4 regions of the Undibacterium sp. YM2 genome follow, and region 2 is predicted to be linked to each of the others. Evidence: predicted binding sites of a transcription regulator. Region 2 holds the regulator's gene; each other region holds the start of a gene.
The links. Region 2 encodes sigma-54, which starts transcription at its own class of promoters, with help from an activator protein. Its sites were predicted from a motif close to TGGCANGNAANCTGCTTT; they were not measured.
Positions count from the first base shown of each region.

Region 1: UNDYM_RS03110 (circularly permuted type 2 ATP-grasp protein) is a predicted target of sigma-54. The motif match lies at 5,210-5,227, and genes of this name have one in related genera.
Region 3: UNDYM_RS11815 (urease subunit gamma) is a predicted target of sigma-54. The motif match lies at 3,898-3,915, and genes of this name have one in related genera.
Region 4: urtA (urea ABC transporter substrate-binding protein) is a predicted target of sigma-54. The motif match lies at 5,786-5,803, and genes of this name have one in related genera.

Region 1 covers NZ_AP018441.1:663,292-670,816, reverse strand. Annotated here, with positions in the region: gene hda (DnaA regulatory inactivator Hda) at 1-100, shown strand, start outside; gene UNDYM_RS03145 (HAD family phosphatase) at 102-791, shown strand; gene pcnB (polynucleotide adenylyltransferase PcnB) at 788-2,143, shown strand; gene folK (2-amino-4-hydroxy-6-hydroxymethyldihydropteridine diphosphokinase) at 2,140-2,637, shown strand; gene UNDYM_RS03130 (DMT family protein) at 2,667-3,014, shown strand; gene panB (3-methyl-2-oxobutanoate hydroxymethyltransferase) at 3,087-3,899, shown strand; gene UNDYM_RS03120 (hypothetical protein) at 4,141-4,674, opposite strand; gene UNDYM_RS03115 (hypothetical protein) at 4,696-5,088, opposite strand; gene UNDYM_RS03110 (circularly permuted type 2 ATP-grasp protein) at 5,261-6,691, shown strand; gene UNDYM_RS03105 (alpha-E domain-containing protein) at 6,707-7,525, shown strand, end outside.
Region 2 covers NZ_AP018441.1:491,341-498,865, forward strand. Annotated here, with positions in the region: gene UNDYM_RS02370 (S9 family peptidase) at 1-862, shown strand, start outside; gene UNDYM_RS02375 (enoyl-CoA hydratase/isomerase family protein) at 1,339-2,433, opposite strand; gene hpf (ribosome hibernation-promoting factor, HPF/YfiA family) at 3,132-3,479, opposite strand; gene UNDYM_RS02385 (RNA polymerase factor sigma-54) at 3,587-5,077, opposite strand; gene lptB (LPS export ABC transporter ATP-binding protein) at 5,089-5,844, opposite strand; gene UNDYM_RS02395 (LptA/OstA family protein) at 5,846-6,415, opposite strand; gene lptC (LPS export ABC transporter periplasmic protein LptC) at 6,430-7,074, opposite strand; gene UNDYM_RS02405 (HAD family hydrolase) at 7,071-7,525, opposite strand, start outside.
Region 3 covers NZ_AP018441.1:2,593,461-2,600,985, forward strand. Annotated here, with positions in the region: gene UNDYM_RS11795 (threonine/serine dehydratase) at 1-920, opposite strand, end outside; gene UNDYM_RS11800 (hypothetical protein) at 1,327-2,553, opposite strand; gene UNDYM_RS11805 (hypothetical protein) at 2,638-3,135, opposite strand; gene UNDYM_RS11810 (RNA polymerase sigma factor) at 3,144-3,746, opposite strand; gene UNDYM_RS11815 (urease subunit gamma) at 4,036-4,338, shown strand; gene UNDYM_RS11820 (urease subunit beta) at 4,348-4,653, shown strand; gene ureC (urease subunit alpha) at 4,650-6,347, shown strand; gene ureE (urease accessory protein UreE) at 6,351-6,869, shown strand; gene UNDYM_RS11835 (urease accessory protein UreF) at 6,872-7,525, shown strand, end outside.
Region 4 covers NZ_AP018441.1:2,581,864-2,589,388, reverse strand. Annotated here, with positions in the region: gene UNDYM_RS11775 (urease accessory protein UreD) at 1-66, opposite strand, end outside; gene urtE (urea ABC transporter ATP-binding subunit UrtE) at 95-793, opposite strand; gene urtD (urea ABC transporter ATP-binding protein UrtD) at 816-1,658, opposite strand; gene urtC (urea ABC transporter permease subunit UrtC) at 1,670-2,779, opposite strand; gene urtB (urea ABC transporter permease subunit UrtB) at 2,776-4,374, opposite strand; gene urtA (urea ABC transporter substrate-binding protein) at 4,474-5,727, opposite strand; gene UNDYM_RS11745 (ATP-binding protein) at 6,372-7,525, shown strand, end outside.

The sequences.
Region 1 (7,525 bases), 170 kb from region 2:
GGACCATTATTCCCTGGTCACCAAGCGCCCCATCACCCTGCCACTGTTGCGCGAACTGATGCTGCAACAACAGCAGGACCCTGACAACATGACAGAATAGCATGCGTAATATCGCCTTATTTGATCTTGACCACACCCTGATCCCCATCGATTCTGATTTTGAATGGGGCCAGTTCCTGTGTCGCGTTGGCGCTGTCGATGCCGACGAATTTGCCCGCCGCAATGCAGCGTTTTTTGCACAATACCAGGCTGGCACACTGGACCCGGTCGAGTATCTGGAATTTGCTCTGGGCACACTGGCGCAATTCCCCCGCAGCAAACTGGATGACTTGCATCAGCAGTTCATGCAGGAAGTCATACAGCCAGCCCTGTTGCCCGCGGCTTATGACCTGATCAAGAAGCACCAGGATCAGGATGACCTGATCGCCATCATCACCGCCACCAACCGCTTTGTCACTGCCCCCATCGCCACGGCACTGGGTGTGCAACACTTGATGGCGGCAGAGCCTGAGCTCGATGCCACTGGTAATATCACCGGCAAACTGCTGGGCGTGCCCAGCTCTGGCCCAGGCAAGATCACCCATCTGGCAGACTGGCTGGCGAAGCAGGAAGTTACGCCATTAAAGCAACTCAGCGACTTTCACCATAGTTATTTTTACAGCGATTCGCAAAACGATATACCGCTGCTGGAACGCGTCAGCCATCCTGTCGCAACCAACCCCAATGCCAAATTAAGTGCCCATGCACTGGCAAAAGGTTGGCCTCAACTTCACCTGTTTGACAAGCAATGATCAAGAAATTTATTCGCAAAATACTGGGCGTAAAAAACAAGAGCGATGTCGCCAGCGCCAACCAAAAGCCAACTGTGCTGGGTCCTAAAGACCACGGCATAGACCCGCAACTGGTGTCTGCGAATGCCATACGCATCACCCAGACCCTGCAAGAGAATGGCTTTAAAGCCTTCGTGGTCGGCGGGGCCGTGCGCGACTTGCTGACTGGTGTCAAACCCAAGGACTTTGACATTGCGACCAATGCAACGCCTGAACAGGTCAAGCGCCTGTTCCGCCGCGCCTTTATCATAGGCCGCCGCTTCCAGATCGTGCACGTGATGTTTGGGCAGGATTTGCTGGAAGTCACCACCTTCCGTGGTGCAGCCACCGATGGCGCACCCAAGGACGAACATGGCCGTGTCTTGCGCGACAATACCTTTGGTGAACAACATGAAGATGCTGCCCGTCGCGACTTCACTGTGAATGCCATGTATTACGACCCGGCCACACAGACCGTGCTCGATTATCACGGCGGCATGAAAGACATCAAAAAGAAAACCCTGCGCATCATAGGCGTGCCAGAAGCCCGTTACCGCGAAGACCCGGTGCGCATGCTGCGCGTGGTGCGCTTTGCTGCAAAACTGAACTTCACGATCGATGCATCCACCCGCGCCCCTATCGCCGTGATGGCACCGCTGATCAACAATGTACCTGCCGCGCGTGTGTTTGATGAAACCCTGAAACTGCTGACCAGCGGCCATGCCATGGCCTGCCTGCAGCAATTGCGCAAAGAAGGCCTGCACCATGGCCTGATGCCCCTGCTGGACGTAGTACTGGAACAACCCCTGGGCGAAAAATTTGTCACCCTGGCGCTGGCCAATACTGATGAACGCGTGCAACAGGGCAAGGGCGTCTCACCCGGCTTCTTGTTTGCCTCCTTGCTGTGGCACCAGGTCGTCGAGAAATGGGAAGCCTATAAAGCCGCCGGTGAATTCCCCATCCCTGCCCTGCACCTCGCTGCCGATGATGTACTCAATACCCAAACTGACGCTCTGGCGATACAGCGCAAGATAGGATCGGACATGCGCGACATCTGGGCCATGCAGCCACGCTTTGACAAGCGCGTAGGCAAGACCCCGTACAAGATGCTGGAGCACCCGCGCCTGCGCGCTGGTTATGACTTCTTGCTGCTGCGTTGTGCCTCCGGTGAAATCGATGAAGAAATCGGTGAATGGTGGACAGATTTCATGGAAGGCGACAGCGTAGAGCGTGACCGCCTGATAAATACAAAACCCAAAGCAGCCGAAGCTGGCCCCAAAAAACGCAAGCCCCGCCGCCGTGCCCCACGCAAGGCAGCCGCAGCAGCCGAATGAGTGTGCGAGTGAATTTGCAGGTTTTCATAGGTATAGGTGCCAACCTTGGTGATGCCAGGGCCAGTGTCAGCAAAGCCATAAATGCGCTGGCGCAATTGCCGGACACCACACTCGTGGCGCGCTCTGCCCTGTTTGGCAGTGCGCCCATCGATTCTAGCGGTGACGATTACGTCAATGCTGTCGCAGAACTCGCCACCAGCCTGAGTGCCACCGACGTGTTGCAACACCTGCAAGCCATAGAACTCGCGCATGGTCGCGAGCGCCCCTACCGCAATGCACCGCGCACCCTGGACCTGGACTTGCTCTTGTATGGCGATGAAGAAATCAATACCGCCGACCTGCAAGTCCCCCATCCACGCATGACAGAACGCGCTTTTGTGCTGCTGCCCCTGCTGCAACTGTCTGCCGATATCAGCATTCCCGGCAAAGGCCGTGCGCAAAGCTATGTCGCTGCGGTGGCTGAGCAACGCATACAAGAATTACCCATTACCTGAGCGCCTGACCAGGCGATAAGCGAGGCCCCATGCAAATCCCCATCATTGTGCAAACCACAGGTTTGTTAATACTCTCCAATATCTTCATGACGGTAGCCTGGTATGGCCATCTGAAAAGCCTGTCCAGCAAAGCCTGGTGGGTAGCCGCCTTTATCAGCTGGGGCATCGCCCTGTTCGAATACCTGCTGCAAGTGCCTGCCAACAGAATAGGCTACACTGCGTACAGCCTGGCACAGCTGAAGATATTGCAGGAAGCCCTGACCCTGATCGTCTTCGTGCCCTTTGCCATGTTTTATATGGGCCAGCCATTCAAGCTTGATTATGTGTGGGCGGGTTTGTGCCTGGTGGGAGCGGTCTATTTTATTTTTAGATCTTGAGAGGATGTAAGGTGGAGACAAAACCGCTGTCAAATAAAAATCAGATGACAGCATCACCTTTGGAGAAAAAGAATGGCTGAATATTTGCAAGACCGTAAAGCAGTAAGCATTCCTGGCTTGATCGCGATGCGTGAGAAAGGTGAAAAAATCACCATGCTCACCGCCTACGATGCCAGCTTCGCTTCCCTCATGGACCGTTGCGGCGTAGAGATTTTACTCATCGGTGACTCCCTCGGCATGGTATGCCAGGGACATGACTCCACCCTGCCAGTGACATTGCATGATGTGGCCTATCACACTGCGGCAGTAGCACGCGGTAACCAGAAGGCACTGGTCGTGGCCGACATGCCCTTTGGCACGTATGCGACACCGGAAGCCGCTTTCAACAACGCCGTGCAACTGATGCAGGCGGGCGCACAGATGGTCAAGCTCGAAGGCGGCCACTGGCTGGCACCGACCATCAAGTTCCTGACCGAACGCGCGATCCCTGTCTGCGCCCACCTGGGCCTGACACCGCAATCCGTACATCAGTTAGGTGGCTACAAGGTGCAAGGCAAGACCGATGCCTCCGCCAATCTGCTCAAAGCCGAAGCGCTGGCCGTACAGGAAGCCGGTGCAACGATGCTGGTGCTGGAAGCGATACCCGCCAGCCTCGGCAAAGAAGTCACAGATTCCCTGCATATCCCCACAATAGGCATAGGCGCAGGCGTTGATTGCTCAGGCCAGGTACTCGTCATGCACGATTTGCTGGGCGTATTCCCAGGTCGCAAAGCCCGCTTCGTGAAAAACTTCATGGAAGGCCAGACCAGTATTGATGCGGCGGTACAGGCGTATGTCGCGGCAGTGAAAGACAAATCTTTCCCTGCGCTGGAGCATAGTTTCTAATTTGGTTTTTGGTTTGTCATTTGACTTTGGCAGCGCCCCTTGAAGGGGCAACTGCCAAAGCCATCTATCCTGTCGTCCAGCGCCCCAATCAGTAGGGTGCGTTACAACGCACCATCTCTTGCACAAGACCAAGCAATCATCACTATCGAAAAATATAGGCAAAACTAATGGCATAGATAATTTGATTGCCAGAGAATACAAGCCGTGCAATACCAAGATAAATCATTGCCATTGGATAAAGTTAAACACAATAATTTTTATTGAGTGCGCTCAAAACCTCATACCCTACTGTCTCTACCAAAGCGACATCATGTTCCGTCTTCCGTGAAATCCAATTTTTTATATCTGCGCAAGAAAAAAAGTAGTCGTATATGTCAGGCACAAATTTTTCAAATTCCACCTGGCTATTAAAGGCGAATATCCCCATATCGACAGGACGGGGCTGAAACAAAGCCCACTGTTTGCTGGTATCCAGCAAAATTAGTCCGCCATAGTCTCCGGCATTTCTTAAGTATTTTTCGCAGCTCGTGATAGCTTGCACCCAGTCATCAGCAACACGAAACATATTCAGGCTCTCATACTCTGAAGCAGAATACACCTCCACTCCCCCCTCAAGCCCAAAACCCGCACGTACCAATTTTTGTACCGTATGCATTAATTCACAGGAAGTGCAGATATCTATATCAAAGAACAAATATCTGTTGAAGCTGTGGTGAAATATCTGTGCAGGCAGGAGTGCACCAGGGATCAGCATTTCCTTGAGATTACGGGTCATGTTCAAAATGGCGCGATGGCACTATTTATCATTTTTTGTTTCTTCGTAAAATTCACCATCGGATAATTTCCATATATAGCCCTCAATCCCATCTTCATGGTCTGCGTGAAATATTCCTGTCAGATAGTCGGTTGTCCAGTCTTCTGAATGAGTGATTTCTTTTGAGAGTGTTTTTAGCTGTTCTTTTATGTAGCTGAGACGCTGGATTCGTATGTCAGCACCGTAAAATATGTAATGAGTCCAATTGATGTGCGTGTCTGGAATTACCCAGCCCTGATTATACATTTCTGCTCTTGAAGCATCGAATCCATAGTCTCCGGCTTTATCAATGAAGGATGAAATTACTGCCTTGATCTGTGGAATGGACTCTTCACGGCACGCTACCCAGCCTCTGACGCTTATGTATGTTCCCATGCTTTTTCAGTTGAGCCTTGATGAAAATGTACATTGTACTATCGTCAGTTCAGCCACTCTTGTTTGCCTGATCGACTGATAGCAGCAAAAAAACCACGCTACGGCTAACCACAATGTGATCTGGCACGTTTCTTGATATGCTGTATTGGAACCGTAACCACGAGACTAGAACATGGCCAAGTTTTTCAATGAAATGCATGCCTATGATGCGGCTGCACCGGGCGGAGAATTGACGCGGGAACATTACCGTGAGTTTTGCAACTGGCTGGCACAGCAGCCTGCCGAACGCTTGAAGCGCAAGCGGGCCGAGGCTGACCTGAGTTTTCGGCGGGTGGGCATTACCTTTGCGGTGTATGGCGACGATGCGGGTACTGAGCGGCTGATCCCGTTTGACATTATCCCGCGCATTATTCATGCGGGTGAATGGGCGCAGCTGCAAAAGGGCCTGGCGCAACGGGTGCAGGCGCTGAACATGTTTATCCATGATATTTATCACGACCAGAATATCATCAAGGCGGGCATCATCCCGGCCGAGCAAATCTATAAAAATGCCCAATATCGCCCTGAAATGCAGGGTATTTCGGTTGCTTCTGACATTTATGCCCATATTGCGGGTGTGGATATTGTGCGCGCTGGCGAGGGTGAATTCTACGTACTGGAAGACAATTTGCGGGTGCCGTCTGGCGTGTCTTACATGCTGGAAGACCGCAAGATGATGATGCGGCTTTTTCCTGAGCTGTTTGCACGTAACAAGATTGCGCCGGTTGATCATTATCCTGACATGTTGCTGGATAACCTGCGCTCTGTCGCGCCCATGGGTGTGGATAACCCTACCGTGGTGGTCATGACGCCGGGCATGTATAACTCGGCTTATTTCGAACATGCCTTCCTGGCTCAGCAGATGGGTGTTGAGCTGGTAGAAGGCAAGGATTTGTTTGTCAATGACAATGCAGTCTTCATGCGCACCACGCGTGGGCCAAAGCGGGTGGATGTGATTTACCGCCGTATTGATGATGATTTTCTTGATCCGCTGGCTTTCCGGCCTGATTCTTCTTTGGGTGTGCCGGGCTTGCTGTCGGTGTATCGTGCTGGCCGCGTAACGCTGGCGAATGCGATAGGCACGGGCGTCGCGGATGATAAATCGATTTACCCATTCGTGCCGGACATGGTCAGGTTTTACCTGACGGAAGAACCGATCTTGAATAACGTGCCAACTTACCAGTGCCGCAAACCAGAAGATCTGTCTTATACCCTGGCAAATCTGGGCGATCTGGTGGTCAAGGAAGTACATGGTGCCGGTGGTTACGGCATGCTGGTGGGCCCGGCTTCAACCAAGGCACAGATAGAAGATTTTCGTCAGCGCTTGCTGGCCAGGCCTGATGGTTATATAGCCCAGCCTACCCTGGCATTGTCGGCCTGCCCTACCTTTGTTGAAAGCGGCATCGCCCCGCGCCATATAGATTTGCGCCCCTTTGTCTTGTCTGGCAAAACCATCTCCATGGTGCCTGGCGGCTTGACGCGGGTGGCCTTGCAGGAAGGTTCGCTGGTGGTGAATTCTTCACAGGGTGGCGGGACCAAAGATACCTGGATATTAGAAAATTAAATCAGGAGAAATACCATGCTAAGCCGTACCGCTGATCATTTGTTCTGGATGGCGCGCTATACCGAGCGCGCAGAAAATACTGCACGTATGCTGGATGTGAATATCCAGACTTCGATGTTGCCACAGTCTGCCGAAGATGCTGAGCGCGGCTGGCGTGCCATGCTGGGCATCTCTGAATTACAGTCTGCTTTTGACCATCAATATGGTTTACTGACGAAGAAGGATGTGCTGGACTTCATGGTCAGGGACCCGATGAACCCGTCGTCGATAGCCTCCTGCCTGAAGGAGGCGCGTGAGAATGCCCGCGCCGTGCGCGGTACGCTGACGACCGAGGTATGGGAAACCCAGAATGCGACCTGGCTGGATATGCAGGACAGGCTGTCGGACACGATACTGGAAAACGACCCCAGCCAGTTTTTTGAATGGGTCAAGTATCGCTCGCATCTGTCACGTGGCGTAACGCTGGGCACCATGCTCAAGGATGAGGCCGTACATTTCATACGCCTGGGTACTTTCATAGAACGTGCCGATAATACCGCACGCATACTGGATGTGAAGTTTCACGGTGCCAAGGAAAGCGGGCGCGGCAATGACAGCCTGCAAAGGGATTTCTATTATTGGGCAGCGCTGCTGCGTTCAGTCTCCGGTTTTGAAATTTACCGCAAGGTCTATCGGGATGTGATTACGCCTGAGCGGGTGGCAGAATTGCTGATGCTGCGTGGTGACATGCCGCGCTCTCTGCTGGCCTGCATGGATGAGGTAGTCGCCAACCTCAAGGAAGTGCGTAATGATGTATCAGCAGACACTGAGCGTTTTGCTGGTAAGCTGCATGCA
Region 2 (7,525 bases):
GCTGCAAGAACACAGCATAAAAATCGATGGCAAGCAAAGGCGCTATTATCATTTATCTGATACGGCTGCGACTACATCTGGCCATCCTGTATTGCTGGTCAGCGGTTCTGGATGCGATGATTTTGCAATTCGTTTGCCCATGTTTTTTGAACGCTATCCCGGAGCGGTCAATGTCTATTACCTGGAAAAACCTGGCGTTGCCAAAAATGCCGATGGCAGCAAGTGCTCCGCAGAGTTCCAGGCAGCAGATCAGCTTGATAAGCGATTGTCAGATCATTTGAAGTTCTTGGCGCTGCAGCCTGAGCTTCAAAAAATGCCTGCACGGTCTATTGCAGTTTTAGGCTTTTCTGAAGGCGGAGCTGTCGCTCCTTATATTGCCAGGGACAGTCATAAAATAGGCTGGCTGGCGACCGCAGGAAGTGGTGGTTTGCCGCAGAGTGAAGAATTTCTGATCTTTGCAGACCGTGGCGTGGAACCTTATGCAAAACCGTTTTCGCGTGACTATTTTTTACACATCTATGCAGACATCAAGAAAGACGGCAAGAGCCTCAAGAAAGAGTTTTTTGGCCACCCCTATGCCTATTGGTCAGGTCACCTGTTTAATGATCCTTTGAGCGTGTATGCGAACCTGGGCATTCCCATGGTGGCCGCAATGGGTGAGAAGGATGAGAGTGTGCCGATAGAATCAGGGCGTGCATTGCGGGATTACTTTTTGAAGTATCCGGAAAAAGATTTTCAGTTCGTGGAATTTCCGGGTGCCAGTCATGGCTTGAAGACTGCAGAGAGAAATGGGGCGCAGGAATTTGTTGCGCGTTTGGCGGGGTGGTTTAAGGGGGATAAGAAGGCGTTTGAGTTGAAGTGATACGCGCTTATCAGAGGCGGCCAGCTTTTAAATTTACGGCACACATAATGACGTCATTCCTGCGTGCTTTTGGCAGGAATCCAGTGGCGTTCGTGGCATATCTTAAAGTGTATTAACTTCAGATTCTTATTGTTTTACGAACCTGTTTTTCAAATATGTTTACACGTCATTTAAGATTGCCGGTCGGGGTAGCCCGACAGCTACATACCTTTCTTGCGTCGCCAAGAAAGGTATGCCAAAGAAGGCGACCCAGGCGTAGCCGCCCCTAAAGGGGTTCCCGTTTGTGCAGTACAAAAAATGGGAAATGCCCGAAACTCGCCTGCGGCTCAAACAACGGTCATTTCTTTTTCCATTTTCTGTACCGCACAAACGGCGGCTACACATGGGAACTGCAAAATCAAAAACAACGTCACCACGACCTTAGTTCAATTTTTTTTGCTGCGATTGTTCAAAGGTCTGATTAGTCATTCTTCAACTCACCCTTCCAAATACCGCAAAGGATGCGCATGAGCAGGCCATGCTTCTGCAAAGAATCCTGTCACTTGTTCGGCGGTTACTCCCGCCAAAGTTGCAGGTGACCAGCGTGGTGTATTGTCTTTGTCTACCACCAGGGCACGTACACCTTCCAGCACTTCACCATGTTTGAAGCAATGGCGTACCATGTTTCTTTCCATGCGCAGGCAGGCTGATACTGTCATGTCTTTACTGCGGCGCAGTTGTTCCAGTGTGACTGACATCAGCAGAGGTGAACGTTTTTGCATGGTGGCCAGGGTTTGCTGGGCGAATTCGTTGTTGCTTTGCTGCAGTCTTTCACAGATGCTAGTGACGCTATTGCCTGTGAATATCTCGTTGATGGACGCATGTTGCGATGCCAGTTTGCTGGTATCTGGTTTTGCCTGGTCTGCAAAAGTTGCCGCGAAATCGCGTATCGCCACGCGCAAATCAGTGGCTGTGCTTTCACTGATTAAATTCATCAGTGCCGGTATTTCTGCAGTAGGTATATAGACATCCGCCAGACCTGCATAAATGGCGTCAGCGGCGGTGATGATATCGCCAGTCAATCCAAGGTAAGTACCAATTTCACCCGCAGTGCGAGACAGGAAATAACCGCCACCTACGTCAGGGAACAGGCCGATGTTCACTTCCGGCATCGCCATCTTGGTACGCTCGGTGACGATGCGCAAACGGCAATCTGGCCCTGCCTGGGCGATACCCATGCCACCACCCATGACGACGCCATTCATTAGCGCGATATAGGGTTTTGGGTAGAAATGGATTAAATGATTTAAGGCATATTCCTCGGTGAAAAAATCTTCCAGCAGGGCGGAGTCACCTTTGGGTGTGGCAGTGCCAACGTCATAGAAAAAACGGATATCCCCACCGGCACAAAATGCCTTCTCGCTGCTGCTGTGGATAAACACCGCCCGCACGCTTTGATCATTATGCCAGGCCAGCAAGGTCGCTGTCAGTGCTCTTACCATATCGAGTGACAGCGAGTTCAGCGCTTTGGGTCTGTCGAGGGTGATATAGCCTATATTGTTCTTGACGGAGGTAAGTACAAATTCGCTCATGGTGGTTGACTATGCAGGGTAGGGGATGAAGCTGCTATTTTAACTTTGTCAGACGAGGGCGTCACGGGGTGTATATGTTTATGAGGAAATAGAGTAAACGCATCATGCTCGTTGCCGTTGCCGTTGCCGTTGCCGTTGCCGTTGCCGTTGCCGTTGCCGTTGAATTTTGGGGTTGCTTTTGACTTTCCGCAGTTCCCATGTGTAGCCGCCATTTGTGCAGTACAGAAAATGGAAAAAGAAGAGCCGCTGTTTGAGCGAAGCGAGTTTCGGATCTTCCCATTTTTTGTACTGCACAAATGGGCACCCCGAAGGGGCGGCTGCGCCTGGGTCGCCTTTCTTTGAATACTTACTTTGGCGACGCAAAGAAAGTATTTCGGCTGCCGGGCCGGGACCCGGCTTGTATCCACGGAGGGCAATCGCTTCAGTCAAAGCGCCACTTGCAATAAGCACCTCGGCATATAACGAACGTCGCTGGATTCCAGCTAAAAGCACGCTGGAATGACGTTAATATAAATGCCGTGAATCAACTAACTCGCAGCTTGTTAAGCAGCGTATGTGACAAACGACAATAAAAGTAAATTATTTATTTTAAATGTCAGAAACTAGACCTACAAAAAACCATGCACCCAACAAAAAGGACGCCTTCTAGCGTCCTTGTTTTGGATGTCCACAACCCTGTTCGGGTAAGGACTGGGGTCTTATGAAGCCGATGCCGGATCAGGTATGTGCTTGATGGCGTCGTGCTGATGGTCTTGAATTTTATCTTTATGCTTGATGACCTGACGATCAAGTTTATCTACCAGTGCATCAATGGCTGCATACAGATCATGCGCCAGACTTTCAACGTGGATATCTTTACCGCTAATATGCAAATTAATGTCAGCTTTGTGTCGTTTTTCCTTTTCCCGGAGCTTGTCCACCGTCAGGATGACGGCGATATCAATGACCTGGTCGAAATGCCGCCTGATACGTTCTAGTTTGGTATGTACATATTCACGAATTGCAGGAGTTACTTCGACGTGGTGTCCACTGATGGTGAGATTCATACTGTGCTCCTATAGTGATGTTGCTTGCTATTACGATACGCTCTCAGCATTTATTAGCCTTGAGCTAAATCATATATAGCAATTCAAACCGTGATTACAAGGACTGCTTACAAAGATTTACGCAAACTCACTGGGGGGATTTTGAGGGCTTCACGGTATTTGGCAACTGTCCGTCGGGCAATTACCATGCCCTGTTCACCCAGCATGTCTGCAATTTTGCTATCAGAGAGTGGGCTTTTCTGGTCTTCTGCTCCTATCAACTGCTTGATGAGTGCACGTATCGCGGTGGAAGAAGCTTCACCCCCTGTTTCCGTCGCGACATGGCTGCCGAAAAAGTACTTCAACTCAAACATGCCATGTGGGGTCAACATGTATTTTTGGGTTGTTACACGTGAGATAGTGCTCTCGTGTAATCCTAGTGTATCAGCAATTTCGCGCAAAACAAGGGGGCGCATTGCAACAGCACCGTGGGTGAAAAAATTGCGTTGCCTTTCGACTATCGCTTGTGCAACGCGCAATATAGTCTCAAAACGTTGCCGCATATTCTTGATCAGCCAGCGTGCTTCCTGCAATTGTGCGCCCATGCCAGCTTCGCCACGGTTTTGCTTCATGATGTTGGCATACATGCTGCTTACCCGCAGCCTGGGCATGACATCCTGATTCAGCATGACTTGCCAGCCGTTACCGGATTTTCTGACGATCACATCAGGTACGACATAGTCAGATTCATCAGCAGCAAAGGCCAGGCCGGGGCGTGGTTTGCACAGGCGAATGACAGTTTGTGCATCGCGCAAATCTTCATCGTCGCAGTCGAAGATTTTCTTGAGTTTGGTGAAATCTCTTTGTGCAAATAAAGTCAGTTGCGTTTCAACAATTTGCAATGCCAGTCTGCGTGTGACGAAAGCAACTTTTGGTAAACGCCTGATTTGCAAGGCCAGGCATTCAGACGGGCTGCGCGCACCGACACCTGCGGGATCAAAGCTTTGCAGCATGTTCAGCGCAAACGCCAGTTCTTCTGGTTCTACGCACAGTTCCAGTGGCAAACTGGCATGTATTTCATCTAATGTTTCGGTCAGGTAACCGTTATTGTCGAGCGCATCGATCATCAGCTCGACCAGGGCACGGTCACGCGGTTCGCGCAGGTTCAGGCGCATCTGTTCCAGCAAGTGTTCACGCAGGGTGATATGGGCTGCACCGAGCTGGGGGCGGCCATCTTCATCATCGCCAGACTTGCTGCCATGCTGCACATCATCAAAGCCCCAGTCTTCTTCGCTGGAGGTGGTGCTGTCATTGCTGATGACGGTTTCTGCATCAGCGGCAGCCGGTTCTGCTGACTTGTCACTGTCTTCTCTTGCTGCCGGTGCTTCCATGCCGGCATCGGCAGAAGTACTGCTGGTATTGATGGCACCGTCGGCCAGCAGGCGTACGGCGTGATCGAGGGGATCATCGACGCGTTCCAGCATGGGATTATCGGTCAGCAGCGTCTCCAGCTCCTGATGCAATTCCAAAGTGGATAACTGCAATAATCGTATCGATTGCTGCAATTGCGGCGTTAAGGCCAGATGTTGTGAGGTACGTAGTTGCAGGCTTTGTTTCATGATGATTCCCGTCACATCCGGAAGTGTTCTCCGAGATAAACGCGACGTACAGATTCATTTTGTATGATGTCGTCAGGCTTGCCGCTGGCAAGTACCGCGCCCTGGTTGATGATATAGGCGTGATCGCAGATGCCCAGGGTTTCGCGCACATTATGGTCGGTGATCAGCACACCGATGCCGCGCTCCTTGAGGAAGCGCACGATGCGCTGGATTTCAATGACGGCGATAGGATCAACACCGGCAAAGGGCTCATCCAGCAAGACAAAGCGAGGATTGGTCGCCAGTGCACGGGCAATTTCGACGCGGCGGCGTTCACCACCTGACAGTGACAGCGCCTGGCTTTCACGTATTTTTTCTATCTGCAAGTCTGCCAGCAGAGCGTTGAGCCTTTGCTCAATTTTTTTGGCACCGAGATATTTGCCTTCACTGTCTTTTTGCAATTCGAGTACGGCACGGATATTGTCTTCCACCGTCAGCTTGCGAAATACCGAAGCTTCCTGTGGCAGGTAAGACAAGCCCAGTACGGCGCGCTCATGGATAGGCAGTTGCGAGATATTCACGTCATCAATCGTGATATCACCAGCGTCGGAAGGTACCAGGCCAACGATCATGTAAAACGAGGTGGTCTTGCCTGCGCCATTCGGCCCCAGCAAACCCACCACCTCGCCACTTTTCAATAGCAGGGAAACATCGCGTACCACCTGGCGCGCGCCATAGCGCTTTTGCAAGCCCTTGACAAGCAAGGTGCTGCTTGACTGTGCTGTCATCTTATTTAGCCTGTTTTTCTGGTTTTGGTTGCAAGGTGATGGTGATATTGCCTGAGCCATCTACATGCTGGCCACTGGTTGAATTCGTGCCAACAAATACGTCATTCTTGCTGTCGTAAGACAGGTATTCACCTTCCTGTTCCTGGGTGACGCGCTTGCCTTCGAGGTAGCGTACCTTGGCCTTGGAAATGAATTTGACGATTTCTGTACTCTGGTTGTATTCAGCACGGTCAGCTTCGCCATCTACCCACAGATCAGGGCCACCATCGCGTTTCTGGCGGAAGGTGACTTTGCGGCCACCGCCACCTGTCAGAACAACAAACTGATCACCATTCGGGGCTTCGGTCACGACAGCACTCTCAGAAGTGACGGTCAGGGTGCCACGCACCAGGGACACACCCTTGGATAATCTGCTGACGCTGGCTTTGCCATCACTGATGCCATAACCGGCTTTGATGATGGTCTCTTTATTACTGTCGGCTTTTTCTGCATTCGCAGAAACACAGGCCAGGCCCAGGCAGGCCAGGCTGATCAAGCGTGTGACGCTAAATGATGTTTTGATCATGTGCATATTCGCTTTCTTGCTTATTTAGTCCCGGTTTTGGGAGCAGGTTCACGTTTCTTGAGTTGAATGTAAACCTTGCTCAGCAATTCCAGGCCTTGGGTTGAATTATTGGCAATCATGCCAGTTGCAGTTGAATGCAGTTTGCCAGTCGTAATTGAAACCGGTTTGTCGGTTTTAACGATGTCTTCGTCCGGCAAGAGCAAAAGATAATCAGACTCCACACGCACAAATTGTGAACTCAGGCCCTCAGGTCTCTCCATGCTGACATTGTCATGCAAGTGAACCTCATCATGCTCGCGCTTGGGTGTGGTCAGTGAAGATTTTTGCGATACAACGGCGAGTTCAGCACGCAGGTGCAGGGGAGGCCTGCCCTGATCAAAGCTGTTGATCTGCGGATGCTTGATTTCTATATTGTCAGTCCGCGGCAAATGCACCAGGCTGTCACCGGTGATATGGTAATTGGCCTTGCCATTGTTAGACAGCCGGATGAAATTGAATTTCTCGACATAGTAATCCGGTGCTGACCTGGCAGAAGTACGGCTTTGCTCATCATCGGCATGGCGACGTATGACTTCCATGACCCAGATGGTGCCCATGGTGATCACGCCCAGCAGGATCACGGCCAGCCAGATGCGGAAGCGGTCTATGGTCATTTGGGGTTTCATGTCAGATATGCTTGTAAAGCCTGTTCATATTTGCCCTGAGCACGCAGGATGAAGTCGCAGACGTCGCGCGCAGCACCCTGGCCGCCACTGGCCCTGGTGATGTACTGCACACGTTGTTGTACTTCAGCATGGGCATTTGGTACGCTGGCTGCAAAGCCAACCCTGGTCAGTATCGGTAAATCAATCACGTCGTCACCGATAAAGCCGCAGTGTTCAGCAGGGATATCCAGCTTCGCCAGCAGTTCAAGAAATGCACTTTTCTTGTCATGGATACCCTGGCTGACATGGCTGATGCCAAGATCAGCCGCACGCTTGCTGACGATGGCCGATTGCCGCGCACTGATGATGGCCGTGATAATGCCGGCCTGCTGCAAGAGCTTGATGCCTTGCCCATCCAGCACATTAAAGCATTTCATCATTTCGCCGTCTGGCCCAAAGTACAGGCTGCCAT
Region 3 (7,525 bases), 2.1 Mb from region 2:
GCAGCAGGTTCAGCCACCAACTTGACGTCATGATATAAATCCGACATGGCTGTACAGATTTCATCATCACTGACCCTGACCACCTCATCCACAAAACGCTGGCATACCCTGAAACTGTAATCCATGGCGTAGGGCGCGCAGAGGCTGTCGGCTATGCTATCGACCTCCTTTAATTTCTCTGGTTGACCAGACTGGAAGCTGCGGTACATGGCATCTGCGCCATAGGGTTCAACTCCATAGACAGCGCAATGTGGTGCCAGTTGTTTGACGGCAGAAGCAATGCCGCCGCACAGACCGCCACCACCGATAGGCACGATCACGGCATCCAGTTGCACCACTTGCTGCATCAGTTCCAGCCCCACTGTTGCAGTGCCAAGTGCAGTCAACGGTCCATCATAAGGATGGATCATGGTGCGCTGCTCTTCTTCCATAATGCGCTGTCCCAGTGCGAATGCCTTATGCATGTCCGCTTCCAGTATCACTTCCGCACCATCTTGTCGGCAAGCCCTGATACGGGTGGGGCTGGCATGACGTGGCAACACCACTTTGCAAGACACGCCCGCCAGCTTGGCCGCATAGGCAACTGCCATTGCATGATTGCCTGCACTGACAGCTACTACCCCAAGCTCGCGCGCATCTGCATCCAGCGCAGATATGCAATTCAACGCTCCGCGTAACTTGAACGTACCGGTTTTTTGAAATAACTCCAGCTTCAGCCAGACTTCAGTATCAGGCTCCAGCTTGTCCAGGGCAGACCCGGTTTGCCAGTGCCAGACAGGGGTGTGCAAAACCTGTTGCGACAAGCTGGCAGCAGTCTTGCGGATATCTGCCAGCGAAGGATAAGGAAAACCTGCACTCAATAAGATGGACGATAAGGACGCAGGGGCGTGCACAAGCCTGTCTGTGGCGACATGGGACATAAAAACTCCAGAATAAAAATCAGCAGAAAAAATCAGAGAAGGCTTGGGCGCGATGGTCACAACAATAAGTGACAGCAATAGCGCTCAGGACATCAAAATAGGATGAGTTGAAGGGCCGCCAGGCACCGGCATACGCCGTAGCTTAACGACCCGGAATAATTCGAATAATGGAAATGTCGCAGATGGAAACAACAGGCAGCGCAATCGCGTGCACGACAGCAGATGCGGCATTAATTGCGCATAAGTTCGTGTTCAGCAGGGGATGGGTAATTGCGTGCATGGAAAAACTATAACCAATCCCGGGAATATTGGCAAGCAACTTTAAAAAAGAGTGGCAGGGCAGGTCGGGAATCCTGGCCCTGCCCACTCACAAGCCCTGCAAAAACGGCCCGGCTGGCCGGAGGGATCAGGGTTTCTTTTCTTCGCGTCTTTCAATAACGATTTTTTGTGCGAGGTTGACGTTTCTTACGGTGTACCCTTCCGGAACAGTAAACAGATTGGCGGCTGGCTCTGTACGTTTCAGGTTGTTCAGACGATAGCTCCATTCACCAGTGCGAGGGTCACTTTGCTTGATAAGAACGGTTAATTGCAAGTCGGGGGAGTACCAGGTTTCAGAACTGACAGTAATCGGATTTTTATTGCCGATCTCTCCGGCAGGGATTTGATAAGAACGCATTTTTCCTTCAGCGCGAACGCCATCGATTTCTTTTGTGCCGATATCCTTGGTGCCCGTTTTATTACTCCAGCGAGTGTCCATGAACGCAGTCGGGAGCGGTGAGGTTTTTATGATGTTAATCAGATTATCTGTCGCACTGATGAAGGCAGTATGAGGTCCTGGTACATAGCTGGAAGATTTAGCATTAATGACCTTGATTTCTTCTCGTGCTTCTTTGTTGCCTTCAGATTTATCATCAGTTTTCTTTTTCAATGTCTTGATAATGATTTCATCATCATTCGTTTGTAGATAAATCCGGCCTGTATTTCCTTCCTGCTTCTCTTTTTGGGCGATGACTTTCCCGTCTGGTGTTTTGGCCAGCATCACTTTGGTGACGGTCTTTCTTTCAGGAATGATGATGTACCGTGAGTTTTCCACCGGATCAGTGATGAAAATTTGCGACAAGTTCCCTTTGCTGTCGCGGACTTCATAGCGAATGCGGCCAGCATTATCTCTATAGACCGAACTGGAAGTTTTATTGCTGATCTGATTGCCGTCAGCTAAGGTCTGTGTTTTTTCGGTAATGATTTCTGCGCTGTATGCCGCATTTTTAATCGTGTTGGAGATATGCATGTCCTGCATGCCAGAGAAAACAGCGTTCATGGCATCGTTAGCATTTCTTGCTGCACTCATTGCATCTGAGATAGTTTTATTGATGGTGCCAGCTTCGGGCAAGTCGGCCAATGCCGCAAGTGTCGGCATGGTTGGCATGACAGAAATTGGAGACATGGGAGCTAAAGGTGGCATCGGTGGAGCGGGTGGCATGGGGGCAAGCGGAGTAGCCCTATGGAATTCAAGTTGCAGGCGTGTTTGTTTTTCTTCTGGCGCAACTGGCGCCGGATTGTCGTTGATGACATTTGCTTGCGCCACAGTCCATGAATAACTCAAAAGGACCAATATTGGAAGTTTGATAGTCATGATGTTTCCCTCTTGCTCATGGTGAAAGGTAGTTGAAATAAAAAAATCAATGTCGAAATTAAAAATTTTGCTCAAACAGATGCATTAATTTTTGAGCAGGCGCATGGCCAAAGGTGAGCCTTCCGCATCCACCAGCATCTGTGCCCGCACCGTCTCCCCAGCAATTTCAGGACTAACAGGCATGCCCAAACTGGCCAACCAGGCAGCTGGCACTTCAGTTTCCATCATGTGAGGTGTGCCTTCTTCCAGACGCTCCATCGGCACCAGAGCGACAAAGGGAGGCAGTTCCGAGTTTGAAACTGCGCTGCTGTCCGGCGTCAGTTGATGCTGCGATGCTGGGAATATGACCGTCAGCATGACCAGACCAAAGCTGCCACTCAGCGTCAGTAAACCTGCCAGCCACGGGCGCAGGCGTTTGCTGCGTGCCTGTTTTTTATCCTTGGCCCGTTGTTTGGCAAAAGCTTGCAATAAAGTCTGCTCGATCGCCGTTGGCGTATTCAGCTCCTGCAAATCTTTGCGCAAAAGGCTGAACTGCTGATCCAGCAAAGCATCGGCATTGCTGGTGTCCTGTGGGGTATTCATAAGGTCTTTCATCTTTGTGTTCCGGTTTTTGCCGCTGCGTCGGGTCGCCAGCCCAGTCTTTCGCTGTATTGCAGTATCGCTGCCCGCGCCCGCGACAGGCGTGAGCGAACTGTTCCTATATCTATGTCGCAAATCACGGCTATCTCTGCGTACGACAGTTCCTGCAATTCATACAAAATAATCACGTCACGATAATGAGGGCGCAGTACCGAGACTGCCTGCCGCACATGTTCAGTCATTTGCTGATGGAAGATGACATCCGCCAGTTCTGTCGTTTCACTCATCAAGACTTCTTCTCCATCTTCGTCGCTATAACCTGGTAATGACTGGCGGCGGCGTTCTGCCTGGTCCTGTTTCAACAATAAATTTCTTGCTACGCCAAACAGAAAATTTTGCAAACTGCCCAGGCCTGCGTCATAGCGGTAAGACTTGCTCAATAAACCCATGAAAACATCCTGCACCACGTCCGCTGCCAGCGCACTTTGGCCACATCGCATCAATGCATAGCGATAGATAGGCCCCTGATGACGCTGGTACAGACGTTGAAATGCAGCAACATCACCATCGCGCATTTTTGTCAGCAAGCTGGAATCTGTCTCTTGGTTATCCACGTTTATTTGTTGGTTGTTTTAAGGTATTACTCTCAGGAGTATCAAAAGTTCCAATTATTTTCGCGCCATCTGCATTTATATGAAATGCACTAACTTGGTGAGATCTTGCCTCTGTTTGGTGCGCATTCCGGTAATTCAGGCTATTTGCCCTTGGTTCAAAACTTGCTGTGTTGCTTTTTATAATGTTTTTAGAGGGCTGGCCTGTCACCTTGGTGGACTTGCTTGTTATTTTGTAAATGGCGATAAATAATAAGTTCGGTGATAGCACAGACAATAAGCGAAAGAAGATATGGATCTGACACCCAGAGAAAAAGATAAGTTGCTGATATTTACCGCCGCCTTGTTGGCAGAAAGGCGTAAAGCACGCGGCCTGAAGTTGAATTACCCAGAAGCAGTCGCCCTGATTACTGCTGCCATCATGGAAGGCGCACGCGATGGCCGCACGGTGGCCGAATTGATGTCGGAAGGCACACAAATTCTCAGCCGTGCCGATGTCATGGAAGGTGTGCCAGAAATGATTCCTGATATTCAGGTCGAAGCGACATTCCCGGACGGCAGCAAGCTGGTCACCGTTCATCACCCCATTCCTTAGGAGAAAATCATGATACCAGGCGAAACCCTGATAGAGGATGGGGATATAGAACTGAATGTCGGTCGTGCCATCGTCAGCATTACTGTAGCCAATAGCGGTGACAGGCCGATACAGGTGGGCTCACATTTTCATTTTTTTGAAACCAATCCGTCCCTGCAATTTGACCGTCAACAGGCCTACGGCATGCGCCTCAATATTGCTGCTGGCACCGCCATACGTTTTGAACCTGGACAGCAACGCAGCATAGAGCTGGTAGCCCTGGCAGGTGACAGAAAAGTCTATGGCTTTAGCGGCAAAGTGATGGGGGCGCTGTGAAAATTTCACGTCACGCTTATGCTGAAATGTTTGGGCCGACTACGGGTGACCGCATTCGCCTGGCAGACACTGGCTTGTTCATCGAAATTGAAAAAGACTTTGCCATCTATGGCGAAGAAGTGAAATTTGGCGGCGGCAAGGTGATACGCGATGGCATGGGCCAGTCACAAAGATCACATGCTGAAGTCATGGATACTGTCATCACCAATGCCGTCATTATTGATCACTGGGGCATCGTCAAGGCTGACATTGGGATTAAAAATGGCTTGATTGCCTGTATAGGCAAGGCTGGCAATCCTGACATACAGTCCGGCGTTGACATGGCAATTGGCGGCGCGACCGAGATAATTGCCGGTGAGGGCAAGATCGTGACCGCTGGTGGCATCGATTCGCATATCCACTTCATTTGTCCGCAGCAGATTGAAGAAGCATTGATGAGCGGCGTTACCACCATGCTTGGCGGCGGCACCGGCCCTGCCACTGGCACGGCAGCAACCACCTGTACTCCTGGCCCCTGGCATTTGCATTCCATGCTGATGGCGGCAGATGCTTTCCCTATGAACCTGGGTTTTATGGGCAAGGGTAATGTCAGCTTGCCTTTACCGCTGGAGGAGCAGATCAGAGCAGGTGCCATAGGCTTGAAGCTGCATGAAGACTGGGGCACGACACCACAAGCAATCGATAATTGCCTGACTGTGGCAGACAAGATGGATGTGCAGGTCGCTATCCATAGTGACACGCTCAACGAAGGTGGCTTCCTGGAACATACCTTGGCTGCATTCAAGGACAGGACTATCCATACCTTCCATACCGAAGGTGCGGGCGGTGGCCATGCGCCCGATATTATTGCGGCGGTGGGTGAGGCAAATGTATTGCCGTCTTCCACCAATCCTACCCGCCCTTACACCGTCAATACCCTGGATGAGCATCTCGACATGCTCATGGTCTGCCACCATCTGGACCCGGCAATCGCCGAAGATATTGCCTTTGCCGAATCACGCATACGGCGCGAAACCATAGCGGCTGAAGATATTTTGCACGATATCGGTGCCATCTCCATGATGTCTTCCGATTCCCAGGCCATGGGCCGTGTAGGCGAAGTCATCATGCGTACCTGGCAAACGGCAGACAAGATGAAGCAACAGCGTGGCTCGCTGGCAGAAGACAATGCGCGTCACGATAACTTCCGTGTCAAACGCTATATCGCCAAATACACGATCAACCCGGCGCTGACTCATGGCATTGCCCATGCAGTAGGCTCGCTGGAAGTGGGCAAGATTGCCGATATCGTCTTGTGGAAGCCAGCTTTCTTTGGCGTGAAGCCATCGATGATCATCAAGGGTGGCATGATCGCCGCTGCCCAGATGGGTGACCCGAATGCATCAATACCAACGCCACAGCCCGTGCATTACCGCATGATGTTTGGTGCCTTTGGTGGTGGCTTGAAAAAGTCGTTTACTTTTGTATCGCAGGCGGGGCTGGATGCGGGGCTGGCAGAACAGTTGAAACTGAACAAGACCCTGATTGCTGTCAAGAACACGCGCCAGATTCGCAAGAAGGACATGATACACAATAGCCTGACACCAAAAATGGAAGTCGATTCCGAAACCTATGAAGTTCGTGCCAATGGTGAACTGCTGGTGTGCGAACCGGCAAAAATCCTGCCCATGGCCCAACGTTATTTCTTATTTTAAACAATGTTGACATTACAAACAAAGATAGAGACTGCCGACAGCATCGCCGGGCAACTGGTTTTGCCGTATGAGTTGCGTGAAAAAAGCCGTTTGCGTGCCACCCTTACCAGCGGTGAAGATGTTGCCGTGTTCACCGTGCGCGGTACAGTCATGCGCCATGGTGACCTGATGCTGGGCAATGATGGCCGCGTGATTGAAGTCGTTGCTGCTGCCGAACCGACGTATAAGGTGGAATGCGATACTGCCTTTAATTTATTGCGCTGCGCCTTCCACCTTGGCAATCGGCATACCCAGGCGCAGGTCGGCGAGGGTTTTTTGCGCATACGCAAAGACCCGGTGCTGAAGGAAATGCTGCAAGGGCTGGGCGCTGTCGTCACTGAAGAGCAGGCCAGTTTTGAGCCAGAATCAGGTGCGTATGGCGGTGGCCATCATCATGGCGGCGATGATGGACATCCGCATAATCCACTGGCACCGATACCTTTGCGCCAGCGCATACACCGTCCTTCCGACAGCAAGGCTTGAGCATGCAGTCTGCAGCCTTACTCCATCTCCTGCAACTGGCCAGCCCGTCTTTGCCCATCGGTGCCTATAGTTATTCGCAAGGGATGGAAGCGGCGATAGAAAAGGGCCTGGTGCGCAACGAAGCCACAGCCCGGGAATGGATTATCAATTGCCTGCATGAAGTGGTGGCCCGCTTTGAAGCGCCAGTACTGTGGCGCTTGTTGCAGGCTTTTGAGAGCAGAGACTTGGCTGCAGTATCGCACTGGACCAGCTTGTTCATCGCCGCCAGGGATACGGCAGAATTTCGGGCAGAGAGCATACAAATGGGTTATTCACTGGGCAAACTGGTGAGTGATCTGAAGATTGCTGATGCTGAGTTACTGGCGATATTGCTGGCACAACATGAATTGCCTTTGCCTACGGCCTTGGCAGCAGCGGCAGTTGCCTTGCAGGTGCCGCCGGAATCGGTATTGCTGGGTATGCTGTTTTCATGGGCAGAAAACCAGGTGCTGGTGGGGGTTAAATCCATCCCCTTGGGCCAGGTTTCAGGACAACGCTTGCTGCTGTCGCTACGCCCCGAACTGGAAAAGGCAGCAAGGCTGGCACAAAAACTGGAAGATGATCAATTATCGAACTGGGCACCAGGCTTGTCTTTGCTGTCCATGCAGCATGAGGTG
Region 4 (7,525 bases), 2.1 Mb from region 2:
TTGCAGGCTGGCTTGCCAGTGTGATTTTGTAGCGCTTGGGGGTAATGCCGGACTGCAGACATCCATATTCAGCTAGCGATAGGTAAAAACTGCACTATACCGCCAGATGCCGCTTGACGTCATCACCGTCCATCAATTCCTGGCCGCCATAGGCGATCACTTCACCGCGCGACAGCACGACAAAATGATCTGCCAGTTCACGGGCGAAATCGAAATACTGCTCACACAGCAAGATGCCTATGTCGCCCCGCTCACGCAGCAGGCGGATGACGCGACCTATATCCTTGATGATGGATGGCTGTATACCTTCTGTAGGCTCATCGAGGATGATGAGCTTGGGTTCAGCCAGCAAGGCGCGGGCAATGGCGAGCTGTTGCTGCTGGCCGCCAGATAAATCACCGCCACGCCTGTGCAGCATTTCTTTCAATACCGGGAAAAGCTGATATACCTCATCCTTGATTTTGCCAGCCTTGCGTGCAGGCAGGCTGGCCATGCCCATGAGCAGGTTTTCTTCTACGGTAAGACGGGCAAAAATCTCACGCCCTTGTGGCACATAAGCTATCCCTGCCCTGGCTCTGTCATGTGGCGAGAGTTTGTTGATGTCGCGGCCCTCAAAGCTGACCGTCCCTTCAGTAACGGGCAAAACACCCATCAGGCATTTCAGCAAGCTGGTCTTGCCGACGCCATTACGGCCCAGCAAAGCCATGCACTCACCTTTTTTGAGTGACAGTGAAATACCACGCAAGGTGTGGCTGGAACCGTAATGCTGATGTAGTTGTTTGACTTCAAGCATGCTTGGCTTTCATTAGCGTCCTTTAGCGTCCCAGGTAGACTTCAATCACGCGTTCATCGGCTTGCACCTGCGCCATTGTGCCCTCGGCAAGTACAGATCCCTCATGCAAAACCGTGACTTTGCCCTGTTGCGCAATTTCGGTGACAAAACCCATGTCATGCTCGACCACCATGATGGAATGCTTGCCGCGCAGTTCATTGAGTAATTCAGCAGTGCGTGCGGTCTCTGCATCCGACATGCCAGCCACTGGCTCATCGAGCAAGATCAATTGTGGTTCCTGTATCAGCAGCATGCCTATCTCCAGCCACTGCTTTTGGCCATGCGATAACAAGCCAGCCTGCCTTTGTTCTTGCCCATTCAGGCGTATCAATTCCAGGATGGCGGTTATCTTGTCTTTTTGTTCGCTGTTCAAACGGGCAAACAGGGTGGTTTTGACGCGCTTGTCCATTTTCATGGCCAGCTCAAGATTTTCGAACACACTGTGCTGCTCAAACACTGTTGGTCGCTGGAACTTGCGTCCTATGCCAGCATGGGCAATATCGACTTCGCTCATGCGTGTCAGGTCCATGGTCTGGCCAAAGAACGCGGTACCGGATGTGGGCCGGGTTTTGCCGGTGATCACATCCATCATCGTGGTCTTACCCGCACCATTGGGGCCGATAATGCAACGCAGTTCTCCCACAGAGATATCCAGGTTCAGATTATTGATGGCCTTGAAACCGTCAAATGAAACGACGATGTCGTCCAGATAAAGGATCGCGCCGTGGGTGGTATCTACTCCCTCCGGTTTGATACGGCCATAAGACACGCCCTGGTCACCGGTAGCCCCTTCATATTGCTGCCCCGGTCGCAAGACGCCACTCATCATATAAGAAGTCATGCTGGTTCCCGCTGTTTTTTCAATTTATTCACCAGGCCCAATACACCTTGTTGCATGAACAAGGTCACCAGTATGAACAGCAAGCCCAGGGCATACAGCCACAAATCCGGAAAAGCCGCTGTGAACCAGCTCTTTAAGCCGTTGACAGTAAAAGCACCAATGATAGGCCCCAGCAAAGTACCGCGCCCGCCGACTGCGGCCCAGATCACCATTTCTATCGAATTGGCTGGTGACATTTCAGACGGGTTGATGATGCCAACCTGAGGCACATACAAGGCTCCGGCAATACCGCAAATTATGGCGGACAAGGTCCAGACAAACAGCTTGAACCACAAGGGGTTGTAGCCGATGAACATCAGTCGCGATTCTGAATCACGCACAGCCTGCAGCACGCGCCCCAACTTGGAAGTGACTATCCAGCGGCACAGGAACAAGGCTGACAATAAAATCAGCAAGGTAATCAGGTACAAGGCTGCCTTGGTGCCAGGTGCTGTGATGGTAAAACCCAGAATACGCTTGAAGTCAGTGAAACCATTATTGCCGCCAAAGCCAGTGTTATTACGAAAGAACAGCAGCATGAAAGCAAATGTCATGGCCTGGGTGATGATGGAAAAATATACACCCTTGATGCGTGAGCGAAAGGCAAAGAAACCAAAGATAAAGGCCAGGCCCCCAGGCACCAGTACCACCAGCGCCATGCAATACCAGAAGCTGTCTGTCATAGCCCAATACCAGGGATAGGTTTTCCAATCCAGGAAAACCATGAAGTCTGGCAGATTGCTTTGATAAACGCCATCACGGCCAATCGCACGCATCAGATACATGCCATGCGCATAGGCACCCAGTGCAAAGAATACGCCATGTCCCAAAGACAGAATCCCGGTATAACCCCAGACCAGATCAAGCGCCAGCGCAGCCAGGGCATAGCACATGAACTTGCCAACCAGAGCTATCGTATAACTGGAAATATGCAGGGCATGACCAGCGGGAAAACTCAGGTTAAGGATAGGCAGCAATACTGCGATCACAGCACACACCAATATGCCTGTCCATGCAGGCTTGGAAAACAGCCCCTTTGCTGTTGCAATCGTCGTAGTTGCACTCATTCCACACTCCTGCCTTTGAGCGCAAACAAGCCTTGCGGTCTGCGTTGTATGAAAATGATGATAAATACCAGGATGACGATCTTGGCCATGACAGCACCGGCTACCGGCTCCAGAAATTTATTCACTTCACCCAGGCCAAAAGCCGCAATCACGGTGCCCGCCAACTGCCCTACCCCGCCAAGCACCACGACCATGAAAGAATCGACAATGTAGTTTTGCCCCAGGTCAGGGCCGACATTACCCAATTGCGACAAGGCCACACCACCCAGACCCGCAATGCCCGAGCCCAGTCCAAAAGTCAGCATGTCGATCTTGCCAGTTGCCACACCTACACAATCAGCCATGCGGCGATTCTGTGTCACGGCGCGTACGAACAGGCCCAGGCGTGTTTTGTTCAGGATCAGCCAGACTGTCAGCACCACGAACAAGGCAAAGAAGATAATTATGATGCGGTTATAAGACAACACCAGCGAACCCAGCACCGTAATACCGCCCGACATCCAGGACGGATTGGCAACCTCGACATTTTGCGCACCAAAAATCGAGCGCACGGCCTGCATCAAGATAAGACTGATACCCCAGGTGCATAACAGAGTCTCCAGCGGGCGACCATATAACCAGCGTATCACCGTTCTTTCCAGCAAAATACCAACGGCGGCAGAAACCAGGAAGGCGGCAGGCAGCGCCAGCAACAAATAAGCATCGACAGCGCCAGGCATGAATTTACGGAACAGCATCTGACAGACATAGGTTGTGTAAGCGCCTATCATCAGCAACTCGCCATGCGCCATATTGATGATGCCCATCAGACCAAAGGTGATTGCCAGACCAAGTGCAGCAAGCAGCAACACGCTGCCCAGCGATACTCCATAGAACAGATTTCCGACAAATTCCATGCGCGCGAGACGGCCATCGATGGCATTCAGAGTGTTAGCAGCCTCCAGGCGTATGCTGGCATCGGCTTCGTTGTAACTGCCATCAGGATTTTGTGCCAGCATTTTTTGCAGCACAGGTTTTAAATTGGGATTGGGACTATCCAGCAAAGCCTTGACTGCTGCCTTGCGCACCACAGTGTCACTGGCCTGCAAATTGGCGGTGGCAATCAGCATTTGCAGACGGGATTTGATTTCGCTATCGTTTTCTTTCAGATAGGCTTTGTTCAGCAAGGGCAATTGTTCTGGTGTTGCTTCTTTTTCCAGCGCAGTGGCTGCGACGAGGCGGGTATTTTTGTCCGGTGAAAATAATTTCAAGCCTGACAGTGCGCTATCCAGCGCGGCACGCAGGCGGTTATTGATGGTGATTGCCTCTGCATCATCCGGCAGCTTTTGCATTTTCCCTGTGCTAAGGTCTTTTGCCTGTTCACCATCGACCAGGTAAACGTTGACGTCCCTGGCAAATAATTGTTCATTTTTGAGTGCAGTCAATACTTCCACAGCCTTTTCATTACCCATGGCCGCGATGGAGTTGACAGCAGTAATACGCGCATCAGGATCTTCACCCGCCAGCGCCTGCAAAAGCTTGCCATCGATAGCCGCATGCGCTGTCAGACTGAACACGAACAAGACTATGCTCGCGCAGATTTTACGAAATATCATAGGCAACCAGGTCAGGGATGGGAAATCCGGAGCAGCACTCAGGACGTCGTGATAGAAGTCCTGAGTGTCTGCATCACTCTTTAAATATCAGTCCTTGAATTACAGTTTTTGTTTACCTTCATTACCCGGAATGTAAGGGCTCCATGGTTGCGCACGGATAGGTGCCTTGGTTTTATAGACGACGCTGAACTGACCATCAGCCTTGATCTCACCTATCATGACTGGCTTGTGCAAGTGATGATTGGTTTTGTCCATCGTCAATTCAAAACCGGAAGGTGCCTTGAAAGTCTGCCCGCCCATGGCAGCAATGACTTTGTCAGTATCTGTGGATTTGGCTTTTTCAACAGCCTGCTTCCACATATACATACCTACATAAGTCGCTTCCATAGGATCATTGGTCACCACCGTTGCTGCATTAGGCAGTTTTTTGGCGACTGCATAGTCTTTCCATTTCTTGATGAATTCAGTATTCACCGGGTTTTTTACAGACTGGAAGTAATTCCAGGCGGCCAGATGACCGACCAATGGCTTGGTATCGACACCGCGTAACTCTTCTTCACCGACTGAGAATGCAACGACAGGCACATCAGTTGCCTTCAAGCCCGCATTGCCGAGTTCTTTATAGAATGGGACATTGGAGTCACCATTGATGGTGGAGATAACCGCAGTCTTGCCACCCGCAGCAAATTTCTTGATATTGGCAACGATGGTCTGGTAATCAGAGTGGCCGAATGGGGTATACACTTCATCGATGTCAGTATCCTTGACTCCCTTACTATGCAAGAAGGCGCGCAGGATTTTGTTGGTGGTGCGCGGATACACATAGTCAGTACCCAGCAAGACAAAACGCTTGGCACCGCCTCCCTCTTTCGACATCAGGTATTCAGTCGCAGGAATGGCTTGCTGGTTAGGTGCGGCACCTGTGTAAAAAACGTTTTTCTCAAGCTCTTCACCTTCATACTGCACCGGGTAAAACAGTAGGCTATTGAGTTCCTTGAAAACGGGCAGGACGGATTTACGTGATACCGAAGTCCAGCAACCAAACACGACGGATACTTTGTCTTGCGATACCAGTTGGCGGGCCTTCTCAGCAAACAGCGGCCAGTTGGAGGCTGGATCAACGATCACCGCTTCCAGCTTTTTACCCATGACACCGCCCTTGGCATTGATTTCATCTATCGTCATCAGGGCCACATCTTTGAGAGATGTCTCCGAGATTGCCATAGTGCCAGACAGGGAATGCAGAATGCCGACCTTGATGGTATCGGCGGCCTGTGCCTGCGTAAGCCAGCCAGAAGCGGCCAGGGTCATTGCGGCGACAGCAGTTGCTTTCAAAACAGTACGACGTGACATGTTTTCTCCTGATAGTGGTGAGGTCATGGAAAGAAAAACCGAACTTCCATCAAGGCAGATAGCAGATAACGTGCCAACTGTTAAAAACAAAAAAGTGATCCTCGTGTATCCCCCATAACTACGCAGTTGAAAATCCGGTATAGACAGGGGTCAACAAGCTCACTCATGCCTGGAACAAGAGAAATTTTCTAACTATTTCAGTGCATATACTCAATGAAAACAGCGGAAAAACTTGATGAAAATGATGCAAAAACAACTTAAACATATAGCAATTCCACATTTCGGTGCATCTTCGCGCCGAAATTGTGCGGAAAATAAGAAAATTTTCTTTTATAGAGATTTAAGTGCTTGATATGGATGTTAAGCAGAAAAACATCCCATAAATAGATATTAAAAAGAAATGATTAGCAAGGATTAACCAGCTAATTATTTGACGTTATTTAACGTAAGCTCATGATTTATTGGGCTTAAATTATGACTATCATTAAAAACCGACATTTTTGTGATTATTCCCTCACGGCAATACTAAAACCCGTCAAACCTGATTGAAAAAAATAGCACTTTATATACTTGTTGCTCTAATATGTAGTCATAAGGGAATTTTAAAAAGCAATATTTTTATTGATTGTTTCCTAATGGTGGTCATGGTGAATCAATTCGACGAATTCAGCGTTCTACCGGCAACTAATGCTGCCCCACAGCCCGCTTCGGTCGTAGGTATCTCAACGGATGCCAGACTCCAATACCTGATCGACAATACCCCAGCCATCATCTATAGCAGCGTACCTACGGGTGATTTCAAAATGACTTTTGTCAGCAACAATGCCTTGCATGTGCTTGGCTACCATCCTGATGAAATGGTTGCTGACCCTAATTTTTGGTTTGAGCATATACATCCTAGTGATGTACCTGAAATTTTCTCCAGCATTGCCAAATTGTTTACCGAAGGTGAAAGAACCTACGAATATCGCTTCATGAGCCGCAGCGGCCAGTATGTATGGATGCATGACATGCTGAGACTGATACGCGACAAGGATGGTAATCCTGTTGAAGTTGTGGGTTCCTTGACTGACATCACCAAACGCAAGGAGATGGAAGCTGCGCTCTTCAAAAAGGGTGAAGAACAGCAGCTTTTAATAAAAAAACTGCAAGAGGCCCACGAACAGTTATTGCAATCAGAAAAAATGGCTTCAGTCGGCCAACTGGCCGCTGGTATCGCTCATGAAATTAATAATCCCATAGGTTTTATCAATTCAAATATCGGCAGTTTGCAAAACTACGTAGAAAAATTATTTGAAGTCATCAATCAGTATGAGGATTTGATACAGCAGCAGTCTTCTCCAGACGCCGCCAGAAAAATGGAAGAATTCAAAGAAAAGGCCGACCTGGAATTTTTAAAGGAAGATATACAGGATCTGGTGCGCGAATCCATGGATGGGCTCAAACGCGTGAAAGATATCGTGCAGTCTTTGAAGGATTTTTCTCATGTCGGCGAAACAGACTGGCAGGAAGCCGACCTGCACCAGGGGATAGACAGCACGCTGAACATCGTCAAAAACGAGATCAAATACAAAGCCAATGTCGTCAAGGAATACGGTCAGGTTCCATTGGTGAAATGCATTATTTCCCAGGTCAATCAGGTTGTCATGAACTTGCTGGTGAATGCCTCACATGCCATCAAAGAAAACGGCATGATCAAAATCAGCACAGGATGCGAGAAAGATATGGCATGGATCAAGGTATTGGATACTGGTTCTGGTATTCCGCAAGAAAATCTGAATCGCATCTTCGAACCTTT